3 regions of the Desulfofarcimen acetoxidans DSM 771 genome follow, and region 3 is predicted to be linked to each of the others. Evidence: a T-box and tRNA genes for the amino acid it is inferred to sense, from the RefSeq annotation. Region 3 holds a T-box; the other regions hold tRNA genes.

Region 1 (5,614 bases), 520 kb from region 3:
AAAAAGCAGATACAACCAGGTTTTCTGAGCTTGCCACCAGGTATTATTCGCCTGTGGTGCATAAGGCAAGTTTTGTATTGCCCCCTTTTGTTCAAAACCTATTGAAATAAGGTGATTAGATGAATGGCCTAGTCGAAAGAAATACGCGTTTCATGGGATGTTCGGACAGCTATGAGCAATCAGCGGTGGTGATAACCGGTGTGCCGATGGACTTTACGGTAAGCTTTCGGCCTGGGTCCAGATTTGGCCCGCAGGAGATCAGGCAAGTATCTTTTGGTCTGGAAGAATATAGTTACTATCTGAATCGTGATCTGCGGGATTTCACCTTTTTTGACTATGGCGATTTAATCTTACCCTATGGCAATATAAAAGAATGCCTGAAACGTATTGGCCAGGTAGCCGAGAAACTGTTTTCTGAGGGTAAATTCCCCCTGGTATTAGGCGGTGAGCACTTAATCAGCCTTCCTTTTATAGAAAAAGCCGCCGCCTTTTATCCTGGTCTGGCGTTGATTCATTTGGATGCTCACGCGGATTTGAGGGAAGATTATATGGGAGAGGTCTATTCACACGCTACTGTGATAAGGCGTGCAGTCGAGGCAGTGGGCGGCAGGAATGTTTACCAGTTCGGTATTCGCTCGGGTGACGGGTCTGAGTTTGCTTATGCCCGTAAGGAAACAAATTTCTACCCTGATGAGGTGATTGGTCCCCTTAAAAAAATTTTGCAGCAGTTGGGGGATAGGCCTGTATATGTAACTATGGATATAGATGTGGTTGACCCTGCCTATGCTCCAGGCACCGGCACCGCTGAGCCGGGTGGAATTACTTCACGGGAGGCCTTACAGGTAATTCATCTTCTGGGGCAGACCAGGGTGATTGGTTTTGATTTGGTAGAAGTCAGCCCGCCCTATGACGCTACCCAGCGTACTTCTTTATTGGCGGCCAAGTTGGTGCGGGAAATAATTTTGAGTTTCGGCGGAAAATAATTTTCCACATAGTAAAAGATTATAATTGACTTCCAGTTGAAAATTAGGTATACTATACATTGTCAGTGGATAAGTGTTCTGACAATATTAAATGCGGAGCTGTGGTGTAGTGGTCTAACATGCCGGCCTGTCACGCCGGAGATCGCGGGTTCGACTCCCGTCAGCTCCGCCATAAATGCCACGGTAGCTCAGTTGGTAGAGCAGAGGACTGAAAATCCTCGTGTCGGCGGTTCAATTCCGTCCCGTGGCACCATATGCGGAAGTAGCTCAGTGGTAGAGCATCGCCTTGCCAAGGCGAGGGTCGCGAGTTCGAATCTCGTCTTCCGCTCCACTTATGCCTGGCGGCATAGCCAAGTGGTAAGGCAGAGGACTGCAAATCCTCCACTCCCCAGTTCAAATCTGGGTGCCGCCTCCAATAGCAAAAGACCGTTTACTATATAGTAGTATATAGTAGACGGTTTTTTGTGTTTCAGGAAGTTATGCTTATGATGGATCAGTGAATAAGCCATTGTATAATGAAGTGCAAATTATATTGCATAATCAAGTCAGTACCACATAATTTGCGACAAGCACGAGTTCCTATGGCTGATCGAAAGCAGCCTTAAGCGACTTTTTGGGTGTTTGGGACAATTGGTAATGGCAACGAATCAATATAGGGAAGCGAGTTATATTAAACTTATTGATATGTCTATCTTATATCAAAAAATACTACCTGTTAATTTATTAAACATTTAGATCCAACAACCCACGCGCCGTTTTTTCTATAGTATCCTTAACCTTTAGTTTTTCCAGCCAGCGTCCGGGTATCGACTCGTATCCGTAAAAACACCCCGCTAGCCCACCGCAGATGGCTCCAACCGTATCAGCATCATCTCCCAGGTTAACGGCTTCAATCACGGTTGATTCAAAATCAGGGAAGTGATAGAAAACCCACAGCGCAGCTATCAGGCTGTCCAGTACAAAACCGGAGGCCCAAATCTGATTTTTCCTTAATGAAATACTGTTAGCAATATCCTCCCAGTAGCCTTTAGGCAATGCGGGCAGGTTGGCGCTGCAGTAAGCTTTTGCCTCTGCCAGCGCAGTAAAAATCATAGAGTCCTTGTCAGGGTTTCCTTCAAGGGCCGACAGAACTAACAGGTTGTAAAAGATGCAGGCTGCCGCGGCCTGGGAATCATAGTGTGTCATGTGTGATATCTGAGCGGATATCCTGCACATTTTATCTTTGTCATGTCGGTAAGCCAGACTGACAGGCAGTGTGCGCATGAGGCTGCCGTTGCCGGCGCTGCGATTGCTCAGGCTGACATGAGTTTTTTGCGAGGCCTCGGCCCAGCTGTCGTATTTCTTAAAATTATATATTGATGTACTGACAATGTTACCAATATCCCTGGGTTTGGTATCGTACCAGCTGACAAAATGCTGACCCACGGCTCTGTGCGGGTTGCCGGGGTTGTCTTGTATTCCCATGGCTACAGCCAGAGTCATAGCTGTATCATCAGTACACTCTCCCGGCTGCAGGCCTAACCAGCCTTCCCCGATAATGTCTTTTAGAACGCCGTATTTTCTTTGTATCTCATCACGGTTCATAAATTCCAGAGTAGCACCCAGAGCGTCTCCGGCGGCCAGCCCGAAAAGACCTCCTTTTATACGTTCTAACAGATTAATTGACTGCTCATAGGATATATGGCTAAATGAATTAATAACGGCAGCTTTATTCATACGCACAGCCCCTTTTATAAAAATATACAGTGTAAATATATGTTGACATCATTATACAATATAATGAGTGGGAAGAGATTAATTATTTATATAATTTAAATAATAGATTTGGCTGCAGGATTTATAATTATTTTGTCGTATATGAAACTTTAAGTAACTATAGGTAAATAATCATTGTTGAATAAATAAATTGGGGGTTTTATTATGGTTGTTCTGGATGATGCCCTTTCACTGGGGCAAAAATTGAGTCAAACATCCGAGTATCGTGCTATGAAAGAGGCAGAGGAAATGATGGGCAATGATCAGGTGGCAAGGAAAGCCTATAAAGCTTATCAGAATTTAAGAAATTCCTACCAGCGCATGGAGCAGATGGGACATCAATTAACCAAAGAAAATATGGATAAACTTATCAATGTGCAGTTGGAGATGATGAAAAACCCGCTGGTTAAGACTTATACTGAAAGAAAAGAAGATTTTATGAATCTTCTCAAGCAGGTTGACCAGAAAATCAGTGAGGGGTTGACCGGAATTAAACCAAGTGCCTGCGGTCCAAGCACCTGAGGCTAATAAAAATACCGGGCGGTCGCCCGGTTTAATTTTTTTGCATCTCGACAAAGGTCTAATTTATTTTTAGCGCATGTTTTGCAAACGTCTCACTCTTTCTTCGATTGGCGGGTGGGTGCTGAAGAGCCTGGCAATGTTTTGAACTGACAGGGGATTGACTATAAACATATGGGAGGCGGCAGGGTTTAACTGCATAGGTATTTGCCGGGCTGCCTGTTCCATTCTTAAAAGGGCATTGGCCAGGCCATCAGGGTGCCCGGCTATGCGAGCGCCCGTAGCATCCGCTTCGAATTCACGTGAACGTGAGATAGCCATTTGAATCAGTGCCGCAGCAATTGGTGCCAATATAGCCATGAACAGTGTTCCAATTAAGCCGAAGATGCCGCCGCCTTCTTCGTCGTCACCCCGTAAACCTCCAAACATAGCTGTCCATTGCAGCATATTGCCGATCATGGTGATTGCTCCGGCCAGAGCTGCAGCAATAGTGCTGATTAAGATATCACGATTTTTTATATGGGCCAGCTCGTGAGCCAGTACTCCCTCCAGTTCATTTCGGTTAAGCATTTGCATGATGCCTTGTGTTACCGCAACTGCTGCATGAGAAGGGTTTCTGCCGGTGGCAAAAGCGTTGGGCTGGTGAGAAGGTGTAATGTAAAGCTTGGGCATAGGCAGATTTGCTCTTTCGGACAACCGCTTAACAATATCGTAAAGTTCCGGTGCCTCTGCTCGGGATACCGGTTGTGAGCGGGTCATCATAATAGCAATCTTATCGCTGAAAAAGTAACTTATAAAGTTCATACCCATAGCTATGATAAAGAAAAGCAAAGCCCCTGAACTCCCGCCAAAAGCGCGACCCATCAATACCAGAATAATAGTCAACAGTCCCATCAGGGAAAAAGCTTTGATAGTATTTATGGCAATCACTCTCCTTGCGTGAATTATTATAATATATGATGGATAAGTTTAAATTAGTTTTATAACCTTACATTAGTCTATAACCTCCTTTTTTATAAAAAAGATTATGTTTGAGCGGTTCTTTTTAAATAGTTTATGAAGTGGCAGGTTAAAATACACTGTCTCTTATAAATATTATATATTCTTTAATCAGCCCCGACAAGTGCTAAATACCATAATATGTTATGTGAGCCAATCTATTAAAAAGAATATCGTAAATAAAGAAGATAACCGGAATCAGACATGGTAACGGGCACGTCTAAAGGATAATACTTATGTGTTTGGTATTGCTGCTTTAAATTATACAAATAATAAAGTTTTTGTTGTTGATTTGACTTTAAATGATATATTAATAAAAGTAAAATATTTAATATTTTTTTTAAGATAGGTGTGGTAAAGTATATCTATTTCATGGTAATATATGTATAATATTTGAAACATTGTTTTTCTTGCTAATTCAAAATGGATGAATAGGAGGAAGATAGATGGTTAGTGTGGAATTAATAAATAACTATATGGGTATGCATTTTGAGGGAGGCGAATGTTTTGAAAAAAAAGGTTTCAAGGAATATTGTACTATATGCTTTAGTTGTTGCCGCTTGTCTTTTGATGGCAGGCTGTTCAACAAATAAGACTGATGCGGCCCTGGAATCACCCAGGAACACATCGGAAAAAAAGATTCCTGTTACAATTTATATGAATGGCCCTGTTAAAGGTAGCCTTGATCCTGTTCTCGTGCCTGTGCAGAGGGAGATTGTTTTAAAAGGTGAAGACAGTGATAAGCTAAGAGTTAAGGCGGCAGTAGAGGAGCTAATCAAAGGAGTTACGGAAAAAGAAAAGGAGGCCGGTTTAACTACCTCCTTGCCTAAAGAAGTTAAAGTCTTGAATGTGGGTATAAAAAGACCTTATGTTACTGTGGATTTCAGTTCCGAATTGCAGGTAATGGGGGGTGCTATGCTGATATCCTCTTTCTTGGAGCAGATTAAATATACTTTAACCGAATTTGACGGTATAGCCGGAGTAATTTTGCAGGTTAACGGTGAGCAGGTAGGCACAGAGGCAAATCCTTTTACCGGGGACGGTTTTCAATTTAATGCTCTGGTCAGGCCGGCCGGCGGCAGTTGGGCTAAAAGCATTTCCCCTTCCCGCGCTTTGGATAACTTTATTGTAAGTATCGGTAATGGTGATATTAAAGAAATGTGGCTTTGGATGGGACCCGGGGTAAGAGAACAGTATAAATACCCTGATATGACAAATATCTCTGAATTATCCGAGGGGTTGGGTGCCTGGCGTAATTATAAAGTGGTATCAGAGAATATAAACGGGGATAAGGCTGTTGTTATTATTAAAGGTGATCAAAAATTAGAGGGAATGACGGAAAAAGATGCTCAGTACAC
Region 2 (5,614 bases), 1.3 Mb from region 3:
TAGATAATTATTATGAATCCCTTAAAACTAAATTGCAGGAAATTGTTCAACTGGTTGAGCTATTTTCGGTTGATTATTTGCTGCATGGCGGGGATTTATTTGATTTGCCCTGGCCTCCTGCCAAAGCGGTTCAAATGTCAGTAGATTTTTTAGAGCAAATAAAAGTCCCTGTTTATATAGTGAGCGGGAATCATGATTTATTGGGACAAAAACTATCTACGATAGAGAATACCATGCTCTGGTTTTTAGCCAGTCGTGGTTTGTTCAGGTTGTTGTCTCCCGGTGATAAGATATACCTTAAACAGGCGGGCTTTACTTTGCAGCTTTCAGGACAGCATTATAATGCCGGTATAGATAAAGAAAACAAAATTAACTCGTATTGTGTGAAGAAGAAAAATTGTGATATAGCTATTCATATTGTGCACGGGATGCTTTTACCCCAGCCATTTTCACCTCATGTACCTGCAACTATGATTCACCAGGTAGCTCCTCTAACTGAAGCTGACTTTACTCTCTGTGGTCATGCACATTTAGGTTATCCTGCTGAAGAAATAGACGGGAAGATTTTTATCAACCCCGGTTCCATTTCTCGTATACTGGCCTTAGAATGGGAATTGGTGCGGGTTCCACAGGTAGTTTTTCTTGATTTTTCGGGTGGAAAAGTGCAGTGTCAGTATATTCCTTTGAAGTCTGCGCGCCCTGGTTTTGAGGTATTAAGATTTAAATAAATTATGTTTTATGTGAGGGAATGCAATGAAGCAGCTTGTTTTAGCAGAAAAACCGTCTGTAGCGCGTGACCTATCCAATGTTCTGGGAAATTTTAATAAGGGCAACGGCTACCTTGAAAGCGATGCTTACATAATAACCTGGGCTATCGGACATCTGGTTACTTTGGCCGAGCCTGATGATTATGATGCAGCTCTCAAAAAATGGTTTTTAAATACACTGCCTATTTTACCGAGAGAGTTTAAATTAAAGCCGGTTTCCGCTACATTAAAACAGTTTAATATCGTTAAGTCTTTGCTGCATCGAAATGATGTGGGGGACATAATCTGTGCTACTGATTCAGGGCGGGAAGGGGAGTTGATTTTTCGTTATATTTATAAGCTGACTGATTGCCAAAAACCTTTTAAGCGGCTCTGGTTGTCTGAAACTACTCCTGCTGCGGTGCGCAAGGGTTTTGATAATTTGAGGCCCGGTAATGATTTGGACAGGCTGGCTTTTGCCGCAGAGGCCCGCAGCCAGGCTGATTGGTTAATTGGCATCAACGCTACCAGGGCTTTTACTGTTAAGCATAATCAATTGCTTTCCGTAGGTAGAGTGCAAACTCCTACCTTAGCCTTAATTGTTAACCGGGAACAGGAAATTAGAGCTTTTGTGCCGGAAAAATACTGGGAGCTGTTTGCTCTTTTTACAAAGGAGAACGGCCAGACCTATATCGGTAAATGGTTTAAGAAGGAGAAGAAAGCTGTTGAAAATTGGGAAATTCCTATTCAGGTAGGGCAAAAGCAAACTAATCAAAACCCTGCAGCTTCTTTTGAAGCAGCACAGGGCGGGATACCTTCAGTGATGGGAGAAGCGGTTCCCAGCAGTAATGGTCAAGACAAGCCGGTGGCTATGCAGACCAAGTTTGCTGCCAGGGAAGCAGCTCGGGATATTCAGAAAAAAGTAACAGGCCAACCGGGTCAGGTTGTCAGTGTTGAAAAAAAAGACATTATTGAACACCCCCCCCTGTTATTTAATCTAAATGATTTGCAAAAAGAAGCAAACAAAAAATTTGGTCTTTCGGCAGCTAAAACATTGTCTGTGGCCCAGGAATTATATGAATCCAGAAAGTTGATTACCTATCCGCGCACCGACAGTCGCTGTATAACGGTAGAAATGGGAAAAACCATACCGCAGCGCTTAGGAGCGTTAGCCGTAGTTGCGGAGTATGAAAATTTTATTCATTTGATTAAGGAACGTAAAGCTTTTTTAAACAAGCGTTATATTAATGACAGTAAGGTTACAGATCATACAGCATTGATTCCTACAAACGTAAAACCTGATTTAGATAAGCTAAGTTCTGATGAGCGCAGAGTTTATGATCTTGTAGTTAGGAGATTTTTGGCAGCCTTTTTCCCTCCGGCCCGATACGAACAAACTCAGGTAATTACCGAGGTTAAGCAGGAAACGTTTCTTAGCCGTGGCCGGGTAGAATTAGATAAAGGCTGGAAAACAGTATATGATCCGGTTCAGGACAAACTTGTAGATGATGAACAGGGTATTTTGCCGGTGATTGAAAACGAAGAAAGTGTCTTGACGACGAAGACAGATATTAAAGAGAAGAAGACTAATCCCCCTAAGAGATATACTGAAGCGGCATTACTTTCAGTAATGGAGGGTGCAGGCAGGTTGCTCAACGATGAGGAGTTGAAAGAAGCCATGCGGGGCAGCGGGTTGGGTACTCCTGCCACGCGTGCCGCAATAATAGAAAGACTGCTGAAGGTTGGCTATATTGAGCGTAGGAAAAAAACGTTGTTGCCTACTGAAAAAGGCGAGAATTTGATAAAATTGGTCCCGGAACAGGTGAAGAGCCCGGAGATGACTGCCCGTTGGGAAAAAGCTCTGGCTGATATTGAGGACGGGCAGCTTAATCCGGGAGAATTTATGTCCGGTATAATTGAACAAACCAGGCAGGTTGTCGAGCTGGCCAGGCGGCAGAAAACAGAGGGTGAGCCGTTGAGAAACAATAGGGATATTATAGGTAAATGCCCTTTGTGCGGCAGACCGGTTGTGGAGTATCCGAAAAGCTATAGCTGCAGTGACTACAGGGCGGGTTGCCAATTTGTGATTTGGAAGGTGATACTGGGTAAAAATATAACTGTAGAAATGGCACGTATATTATTAGAAAAAGGCCGGCTTGAAAAACAGCCGGGTTTTATTTCAAAGAACGGCAAAAAATTTGACGCCCCTTTGATTATAAGGAATGGAAGAGTCGAATTTGATTTTTAAAAAGTTGCTTGACATTAATAAGATGTAGTAGTATGATAATAAATGTCGCTACGGTGCGGCGTAAGAAAACATTAAACGGAGCTGTGGTGTAGTGGTCTAACATGCCGGCCTGTCACGCCGGAGATCGCGGGTTCGACTCCCGTCAGCTCCGCCACTCAAGCCGCGGTAGCTCAGTTGGTAGAGCAGAGGACTGAAAATCCTCGTGTCGGCGGTTCAATTCCGTCCCGCGGCACCATTTGCGGAAGTAGCTCAGTGGTAGAGCATCGCCTTGCCAAGGCGAGGGTCGCGAGTTCGAATCTCGTCTTCCGCTCCACAGATTCTAGGTTGACATAACTTTGATGATGTGCTATCATTATAACACTCTCTGTAAAGTGAAAAACATAAATTGGTTGTTGACAGGGAGAAGATAATTTGTTAAAATACAATTCGTCGCTGTAAGGCGGCAACAGGTCTTTGAAAACTAAACAGTGTAAGATGGATGAAATTAAACAAACCTCGTCAAAAGTTTTAACTTTTAACGAAATTTAAGCCAAATCTTAATGAGCAATCAAACTTTTCACATATTTAACGGAGAGTTTGATCCTGGCTCAGGACGAACGTTGGCGGCGTGCTTAACACATGCAAGTCGAACGGAGTTAAGAAAAGAGTTTACTTTTTGCTTAACTTAGTGGCGGACGGGTGAGTAACGCGTGGATAATCTGCCTGTAAGACAGGAATAACGCCGGGAAACCGGTGCTAATACCGGATAACCTCTTTTTATCGCATGGTGAAAAGAGAAAAGGTGGCCTCTTTACAATGCTGCCGCTTACAGATGAATCCGCGTCCCATTAGCCAGTTGGTGGGGTAACGGCCCACCAAAGCGACGATGGGTAGCCGGCCTGAGAGGGTGATCGGCCACACTGGAACTGAGACACGGTCCAGACTCCTACGGGAGGCAGCAGTGGGGAATCTTCCGCAATGGGCGAAAGCCTGACGGAGCAACGCCGCGTGAGCGAAGAAGGTCTTCGGATTGTAAAGCTCTGTGATATTGGACGAACAGATTTCTTGTAAACAGCAAGGAAAAATGACGGTACAATAAGAGGAAGCCACGGCTAACTACGTGCCAGCAGCCGCGGTAATACGTAGGTGGCAAACGTTGTCCGGAATTACTGGGCGTAAAGGGCGAGTAGGTGGTTTATTAAGTCAGAAGTGAAAACTCCGGGCTCAACCTGGAGACTGCTTCTGAAACTGGTAGACTTGAGTGCAGGAGAGGGAAGTGGAATTCCTAGTGTAGCGGTGAAATGCGTAGATATTAGGAGGAACACCAGTGGCGAAGGCGACTTCCTGGCCTGTAACTGACACTGAGGCGCGAAAGCGTGGGGATCAAACAGGATTAGATACCCTGGTAGTCCACGCCGTAAACGATGAGTGCTAGGTGTCGGGGGTATCGACCCCCTCGGTGCCACAGTTAACACAATAAGCACTCCGCCTGGGGAGTACGGTCGCAAGACTGAAACTCAAAGGAATTGACGGGGGCCCGCACAAGCGGTGGAGTATGTGGTTTAATTCGACGCAACGCGAAGAACCTTACCAAGGCTTGACATCCCGTGACCGCTGTGGAAACATGGTCTTGCAAGTTTACTTGCACACGGAGACAGGTGGTGCATGGTTGTCGTCAGCTCGTGTCGTGAGATGTTGGGTTAAGTCCCGCAACGAGCGCAACCCCTACAGCCAGTTGCCAGCACATAGAGGTGGGAACTCTGGCAGAACTGCCGTTGACAAAACGGAGGAAGGTGGGGATGACGTCAAATCATCATGCCCCTTATGTCTTGGGCTACACACGTACTACAATGGCCTGAACAGAGGGAAGCGAAACTGTGAAGTAGAGCCAACCCCTAAAAACAGGTCCCAGTTCGGATTGTAGGCTGCAACTCGCCTACATGAAGTCGGAATCGCTAGTAATCGCAGGTCAGCATACTGCGGTGAATACGTTCCCGGGCCTTGTACACACCGCCCGTCACACCACGAAAGTCGGCAACACCCGAAGCCGGTGACTTAACTCGCAAGAGAGAGAGCCGTCGAAGGTGGGGTCGGTGATTGGGGTGAAGTCGTAACAAGGTAGCCGTATCGGAAGGTGCGGCTGGATCACCTCCTTTCTAAGGATATTGGATGTTGGAAGTTAACGGTTAGCCACAGGGAGAGAAATCTCACACAGCTAACAAAATCTCCATATCTCAATATTGGTCGACATCCATCGACACAACTGTTTAGTTTTGAGAGACTTTTTCCGGTGGCAATAGCGAAGAGGTCATACCCGTTCCCATCCCGAACACGGAAGTCAAGCTCTTCAGCGCTGATGGTACTTGGGGTTACCCCCTGGGAGAGTAAGACGTTGCCGGAAACTAAATTTACCCCTAAGAGGGGTTTTTTCTAACACATGATCAATAGCCAGAAATTAGCTGTTGACTTGAGTTAAAACAAAGAGTAAAATAACATCTTGCCGGCACAAAGTGCCGGGGTTGTTGTCTCTGGGATAGCCTAACTACCCAAAGACCAGCAACCAAAAGTAGGTTAAACAATAAAAAAGTTCTTTGAAAACTACACAGCGTGAAGTAAAAGAAAGCTCTATTTAACAAAATAG
Region 3 (5,614 bases):
GGAAAGATTTAAACTCTTGCCGGGTGATCTGTCAGATTGTTATCATATTAAGATAATAACCAGATAATTAATCAAGGTAATAACGTTTGCAATAATATTAGCAGAAGGGAGAACTGTTTTGAAAAAGAGATTTTTGGCGATGGCTCTGTTGGCCGTGCTGGTTCTGTCCGGCGGGGCGATTTGGCACTATTGCCATTCAGATATAATTCCTATCGAAACCGGTATTAAAGTTATGAAGGGAGTACCCGTATTAATGTACCACAAAGTAAATCCTGACTCAGGTGCAGGGGGGTTTGGTTTGCGGGTCACTCCGGAAAACTTTGATTGGCAAATGCATTATTTAAAGAAAAACGGTTACCGGTCAATCAGTTTGGGAGATATGCTGGATAGTTTCCAGCATAAAAAAGCCCTGCCGAAAAAGCCTGTAATTATTACTTTTGATGATGGTTACCAGGATAATTACAGGTATGCTTATCCTATTTTAAAAAAATATAATTATACGGCAACGATATTTGTTGTTGCCGGTCTTATAGGTAAAACCAATGAGTTTGATGTAAAAAAACATTTGCAGCCGGAAAATAAAATGATGGACTGGTCTGAAATCATATCCCTAGATAATGCCGGAATAACCATAGGTTCACATACCTTAACCCACCCTCACCTGACCGGTCTTTCCGACGCTGAAGCCAGGCAGGAGATTATGGTTTCCAAAAAAGTGCTGGAGGCTAAACTGGGCAGAGAAGTTCAGTTTTTTTGCTATCCCTATGGCGAGTATAATGAGTCAATGGTTAGACTGGTCAAGGAGGCCGGTTACCGTGCAGCCACCACCACTAAGCAGGGCTTAAACTATCAAAATACTGATGCCTATCTTTTAAAGCGGATAAGGATAATGGGAAAGTATAATCATGAAAAATTTATTGAGGAATTGCATAAATGGGACTATACGGGCGAGTCTAAAGAATTATAGATAAAGGCCAATCTGGTAATAATATGGCTTAAGACTTAGTCTATCTATCAGGAGGGGCGATGTTATGACCAGTGAGCTGGAGAAAATAGATCTTTTGAGAGCGAGAACCGGTATCAGCTATAAAGAAGCTCAAGAAGCCCTGGGTAATGTAAATGGAGATGTGGTGGAAGCGCTCATAAATATAGAAGAAAAAAACCGCAGGTTAGCTGAGAAGATGCAGATCGGCGGGCAGAATGCAATGTCAAAGCTGAAGAGTTTGATTAATAAAGGGCAAGACACCAAAATCAGATTAATCAAAGATGAGCAAACCGTGATGGAAATACCTGCCACGCTGGGAGTGCTGGGCTTAATTGGGGTAATATTTAGCAGTGAACTGGCTCTCTTAGGTGCTGTCGGTACAATGTCTGCCGTAGCCAATAAATATACCATGGAGATTGATTATCCACGGGCAGACGATACCGAGGATGAGTTAATGGAAAACATTCATTGATAGGTAAGTTTTGTTAATAACATGTATAGTATAAACAATAATTGACTTAGAACGAGATATCTGATAAATTAAAAACAAAAAGTGTCAATAAAAAGGCAATGAGGGAAAGAGTACCCAGAATTCGTGTTTTCAGCGAGCCGGGTTGGTGTGAGCCGGCAATGCTTTTTTGGGGAAAGGGCTTCCTGAGCCGCAGGAGGAAAGCTTTATTTTTTCTAAAGCAAGTAAAACCTGCAACCATGAAAAGAGGGCTGAATTCAAAACCTCAGCCAAGCAGGGTGGAACCGCGGGATAATTCCCGTCCCTGGTGTATGCCAGTGGCGGGTTTTTTTATGCTCTGGTAAATATATGAATTTAAACACAAGAGGTGAAAATATGAATTTCCAAGAGTTAGTTTTGGCCTTGAATAATTTTTGGGCCAAGGAAAACTGTATAATTCTTCAGCCCTACGATGTGGAAAAAGGGGCCGGTACTATGAACCCGGCTACTTTTCTCCGGGCTTTAGGCCCGGAGCCCTGGAGGGTGGCTTATGTGGAGCCTTCCCGCCGGCCGACTGACGGCCGTTACGGGGAAAATCCCAATCGCCTGCAGCATTACTATCAGTACCAGGTTATTTTAAAGCCATCGCCTGAAAATGTTTTGGAAGTCTATTTAGAAAGCTTGAAGGCCATAGGCATCGATCCGGAGCGTCACGATATCAGGTTTGTGGAGGATAACTGGGAATCACCGACATTGGGTGCCTGGGGACTGGGCTGGGAGGTTTGGTTGGACGGTATGGAAGTGACTCAGTTTACTTATTTTCAGCAGTGCGGAGGGTTGGATTGCCGCCCTGTTTCAGCCGAGATCACTTACGGGTTGGAGCGCCTGTCCATGTTTATCCAGAATAAGGACAGTGTTTTTGATATCGTTTGGGTTGACGGGGTTACCTATGGTGATATACACCACCAGGGAGAGGTGGAATATTCCCACTATAATTTTGAAACCGCCGATACTGCTATGCTGCTTAATTTATTTAATGTTTATGAGCAGGAAGCGCTGCGTGTAGCCGATAAAGGCCTTGTGCTGCCGGCCTATGACTATGTTTTAAAGTGTTCCCATACTTTTAATCTCCTGGATGCCAGGGGAGCTATCAGTGTTACGGAACGCACCAATTATATCGGCAGGGTGCGCAATCTGGCTCGCACTTGTGCCAGTGCTTATGTAGCTGAGCGGGAACGTCTTGGTTTCCCGCTTTTGAAAAGAAAGGAGTCTGAACAGGTTGGCTAAAGACTTTTTATTTGAAATTGGTACGGAAGAAATCCCTTCCCGCTTTATAGCACCGGCCCTGGCGGAACTAAAGGAAATAACAGTCAAGGCTCTGGAAGAAAACCGTCTTTCCTACGGTAAAGTCAATACCTATGGGACCCCGCGCCGTCTGGTACTTTATATTGAGGCGCTGGCTGAAGAGCAGGATTCCCTTCTCAGAGAAGTCAAAGGCCCGGCGGTTAAAGTAGCCTTTACTCCTGAGGGAGAACCAACCAGGGCGGCTGTCGGTTTTGCCAAAAGCCAGCAGGTAGACATCAAAGATCTGGTCAGGCGCCAGGTAGCTACAGTAGAGTATTTGTATGCTATTAAACAGGAACTGGGCCGTCCTGCTTACGAAGTTCTCACAGAGTTGTGTCCTTTATTAATCAGCTCGCTGCATTTTCCTAAACCTATGCGCTGGGGAGATTTAGAGGTGCGTTTTGCCCGCCCGATTCGCTGGCTGCTTGCTCTTTGGGGCGGAGAAACGGTTAATTTCTCTTTTGCCGGTTTATCTTCAGGAAAAGTAACTTTTGGCCACAGGTTTTTAAGCGGTCCTTTGGAAGTCGACAGTCCCAAGGATTACCTGGCCAGACTGCGCAGCAATTATGTGATAGTTGATATTGATGAGCGGAGACAAATGATCTGGCAGCAGATACAAAATTTAGCCGAGCAGTCAGGAGGGGTGGTTGAGCCTGATGAGGATTTACTGGAAGAGGTCTGCAACCTTGTAGAGTACCCTACTGCTTTATGCGGCAGTTTTGAGGAAAAGTATTTGCATTTGCCAAAAGAAGTTTTAATCACCCCGATGCGCGAGCACCAGAGGTATTTCCCTGTCTTAGACAGTGAAGGCAGATTGATGCCTAAATTTATTGCTGTCAGAAACGGTATTCATAAATATCTGGACACGGTGAGGGCAGGTAATGAGAAAGTGCTGAGGGCCCGCCTGGCCGATGCAGAGTTTTTCTTTGAGGAAGATTTGAAAACACCTCTGGCGGATAAGGTTGAGGGTCTGAAAAAGGTTGTTTATCAGGAGAGCCTGGGCACAGTCCACGACAAAGTCAAGCGGGTAATCAAACTGGCCGATTACTTGAGCGATCTTTTAATCGTTGGCGCCGCGGTAAAGGAGCAGATCATGCGTGCTGCTGTACTATGCAAAGCTGATCTGGTGACTAATATGGTTTATGAATTTACTGAACTGCAGGGTATTATGGGCCGGGAATACGCTTTGAAGTCGGGTGAGGAGCCGGTTGTTGCTCAGGCCATCTTCGAGCATTACTTGCCTCGTTTTGCCGGTGATAGCCTGCCGGAAACTTTGCCGGGAAAAATTTTAGCTATTGCCGATAAATTTGACACAGTAGCCGGCTGCTTTGCAATAGGCATTCAGCCAACCGGCTCACAAGATCCCCATGCCTTGAGACGGCAGGCTTTGGGTATATGTCATATTATTTTAAGCAGCGGCTTAAAAATTTCCTTAAGCGCTCTGGTTACGGCAGCTTATGCAAGTTACTTGGAGCAGGAGCAGGTGCAGCTTAAGCTTGGTTTGGATGAACTGCTGGTGGAAATGTGGGTATTTTTCCAGATCCGCTTAAAAAATATTTTTTCTGATTGCGGGCTGGGTTATGATACTATAGATGCTGTGCTGGCTGCCGGTTTTGATGATTTCAGCGATACCTGGGAGCGGGCCAGGGCACTGTCTCAATTCAGAAATGAGCCGGCCTTCAGTGATCTGCTGACTGTTTTTAACAGAGCCAATAATTTATCCAAAAACGTGGACGTTGCAGAAATTAAACCGGAATTTCTGGTGGATGACTCTGAAAGAAATTTATATGATCATTTTCTGGCCTTAAAAAAACAGGTTGCAGTTGAAATGGATAAGAAAAACTACCTGGGTGTACTTAAAGCAGTTGCAGAAATTCGGGAACCGTTGGGCAAATTTTTTGATTCGGTTATGGTTATGGCGGAAGACACGAATATTCGTGATAACCGGCTGGCATTATTAAAGAGCCTGGCCGGCTTAATGCAGTCAGTAGCTGATTTTAGTAAAATTGTTGAAGACAAGAAAGTCGCTTAAGCGACTTTCGAGACAGCCGCAGGCACTCGTGCTACCCTGAAAATAAACTAAAGAAGTACCGTTTTCATTCTCCGTGGTGTTGTACCGCCGCGTGGGAATCTCAATGGAAATTATGCAGTACCGGCCTTGCCTATGCAGCATAAATTTGCACTAACATTAAACAATAACTTATCCACAGATCTATCATAAGCATAATTTCTTAGAGTATAAAAAAAATTTAATTTCTACTTCTGCCAGTCTATGTTAAAATATACTTTACAGGCGAGTGATAGAAAAATTAAAATGAACCTGACATTTGATTAAGGAAAAAATTTAGCTGACTATCCATATAAATAAATGTTTTGTGGATTTTTCAGGAGGTAATTCAAGATTAATAGAGTATATAATATATATTATTTGAATGTATATGATAATTAGTATAACACATATTTGTCCTCGTAAGGGGAGATGAAGAATTGGAGCTAACCAGAAGGCAGGAAACTATTCTTGAAATAGTAAAAAAAGACGGGCCTATAACCGGAGAACATATTGCTGAACGTTTAAGCCTGACCAGAGCTACGTTGAGACCTGATTTGGCTATATTGACTATGGCGGGATTGTTGGAAGCCAGGCCGAGGGTCGGTTATTTTTATAGCGGAAAATCTTTTAACCGGGTTCTGGCTGAGAAAATTCACAGTGCTATGGTCAGCAAAATCAAATCGGTACCTATTGTCGTGTCAGAAAAATGTTCGGTATATGATGCAGTGGTTACCATGTTTATAGAGGATGTCGGCACTTTATTTGTCGTGCGGGAGGGTGGACTGCT

What was found. The T-box of region 3 lies ahead of glyQ (glycine--tRNA ligase subunit alpha). A T-box ahead of a tRNA ligase gene usually reads a tRNA of that ligase, here a tRNA-Gly.
Region 1: it encodes a tRNA-Gly, which carries the amino acid that the T-box ahead of glyQ (glycine--tRNA ligase subunit alpha) is inferred to sense. The anticodon was not compared.
Region 2: it encodes a tRNA-Gly, which carries the amino acid that the T-box ahead of glyQ (glycine--tRNA ligase subunit alpha) is inferred to sense. The anticodon was not compared.

What each region holds. Positions count from the first base shown of each region.
Region 1 is NC_013216.1:3,761,267-3,766,880, reverse strand. Features, by position in the region: gene speE (polyamine aminopropyltransferase) at 1-110, shown strand, start outside; gene speB (agmatinase) at 120-983, shown strand; tRNA gene DTOX_RS17325 (tRNA-Asp) at 1,079-1,155, shown strand; tRNA gene DTOX_RS17320 (tRNA-Phe) at 1,161-1,236, shown strand; tRNA gene DTOX_RS17315 (tRNA-Gly) at 1,240-1,314, shown strand; tRNA gene DTOX_RS17310 (tRNA-Cys) at 1,324-1,398, shown strand; gene DTOX_RS17305 (ADP-ribosylglycohydrolase family protein) at 1,707-2,699, opposite strand; gene DTOX_RS17300 (YlbF/YmcA family competence regulator) at 2,904-3,260, shown strand; gene DTOX_RS17295 (zinc metalloprotease HtpX) at 3,330-4,178, opposite strand; gene DTOX_RS17290 (GerMN domain-containing protein) at 4,764-5,614, shown strand, end outside.
Region 2 is NC_013216.1:1,914,528-1,920,141, forward strand. Features, by position in the region: gene DTOX_RS08875 (metallophosphoesterase family protein) at 1-728, shown strand, start outside; gene DTOX_RS08880 (DNA topoisomerase III) at 754-2,994, shown strand; tRNA gene DTOX_RS08885 (tRNA-Asp) at 3,072-3,148, shown strand; tRNA gene DTOX_RS08890 (tRNA-Phe) at 3,154-3,229, shown strand; tRNA gene DTOX_RS08895 (tRNA-Gly) at 3,233-3,307, shown strand; rRNA gene DTOX_RS08900 (16S ribosomal RNA) at 3,559-5,129, shown strand; rRNA gene rrf (5S ribosomal RNA) at 5,260-5,374, shown strand.
Region 3 is NC_013216.1:3,243,203-3,248,816, reverse strand. Features, by position in the region: gene DTOX_RS14800 (polysaccharide deacetylase family protein) at 119-967, shown strand; gene DTOX_RS14795 (DUF4342 domain-containing protein) at 1,032-1,457, shown strand; T-box leader at 1,547-1,763, shown strand; gene glyQ (glycine--tRNA ligase subunit alpha) at 1,830-2,720, shown strand; gene glyS (glycine--tRNA ligase subunit beta) at 2,713-4,809, shown strand; gene ccpN (transcriptional regulator CcpN) at 5,265-5,614, shown strand, end outside.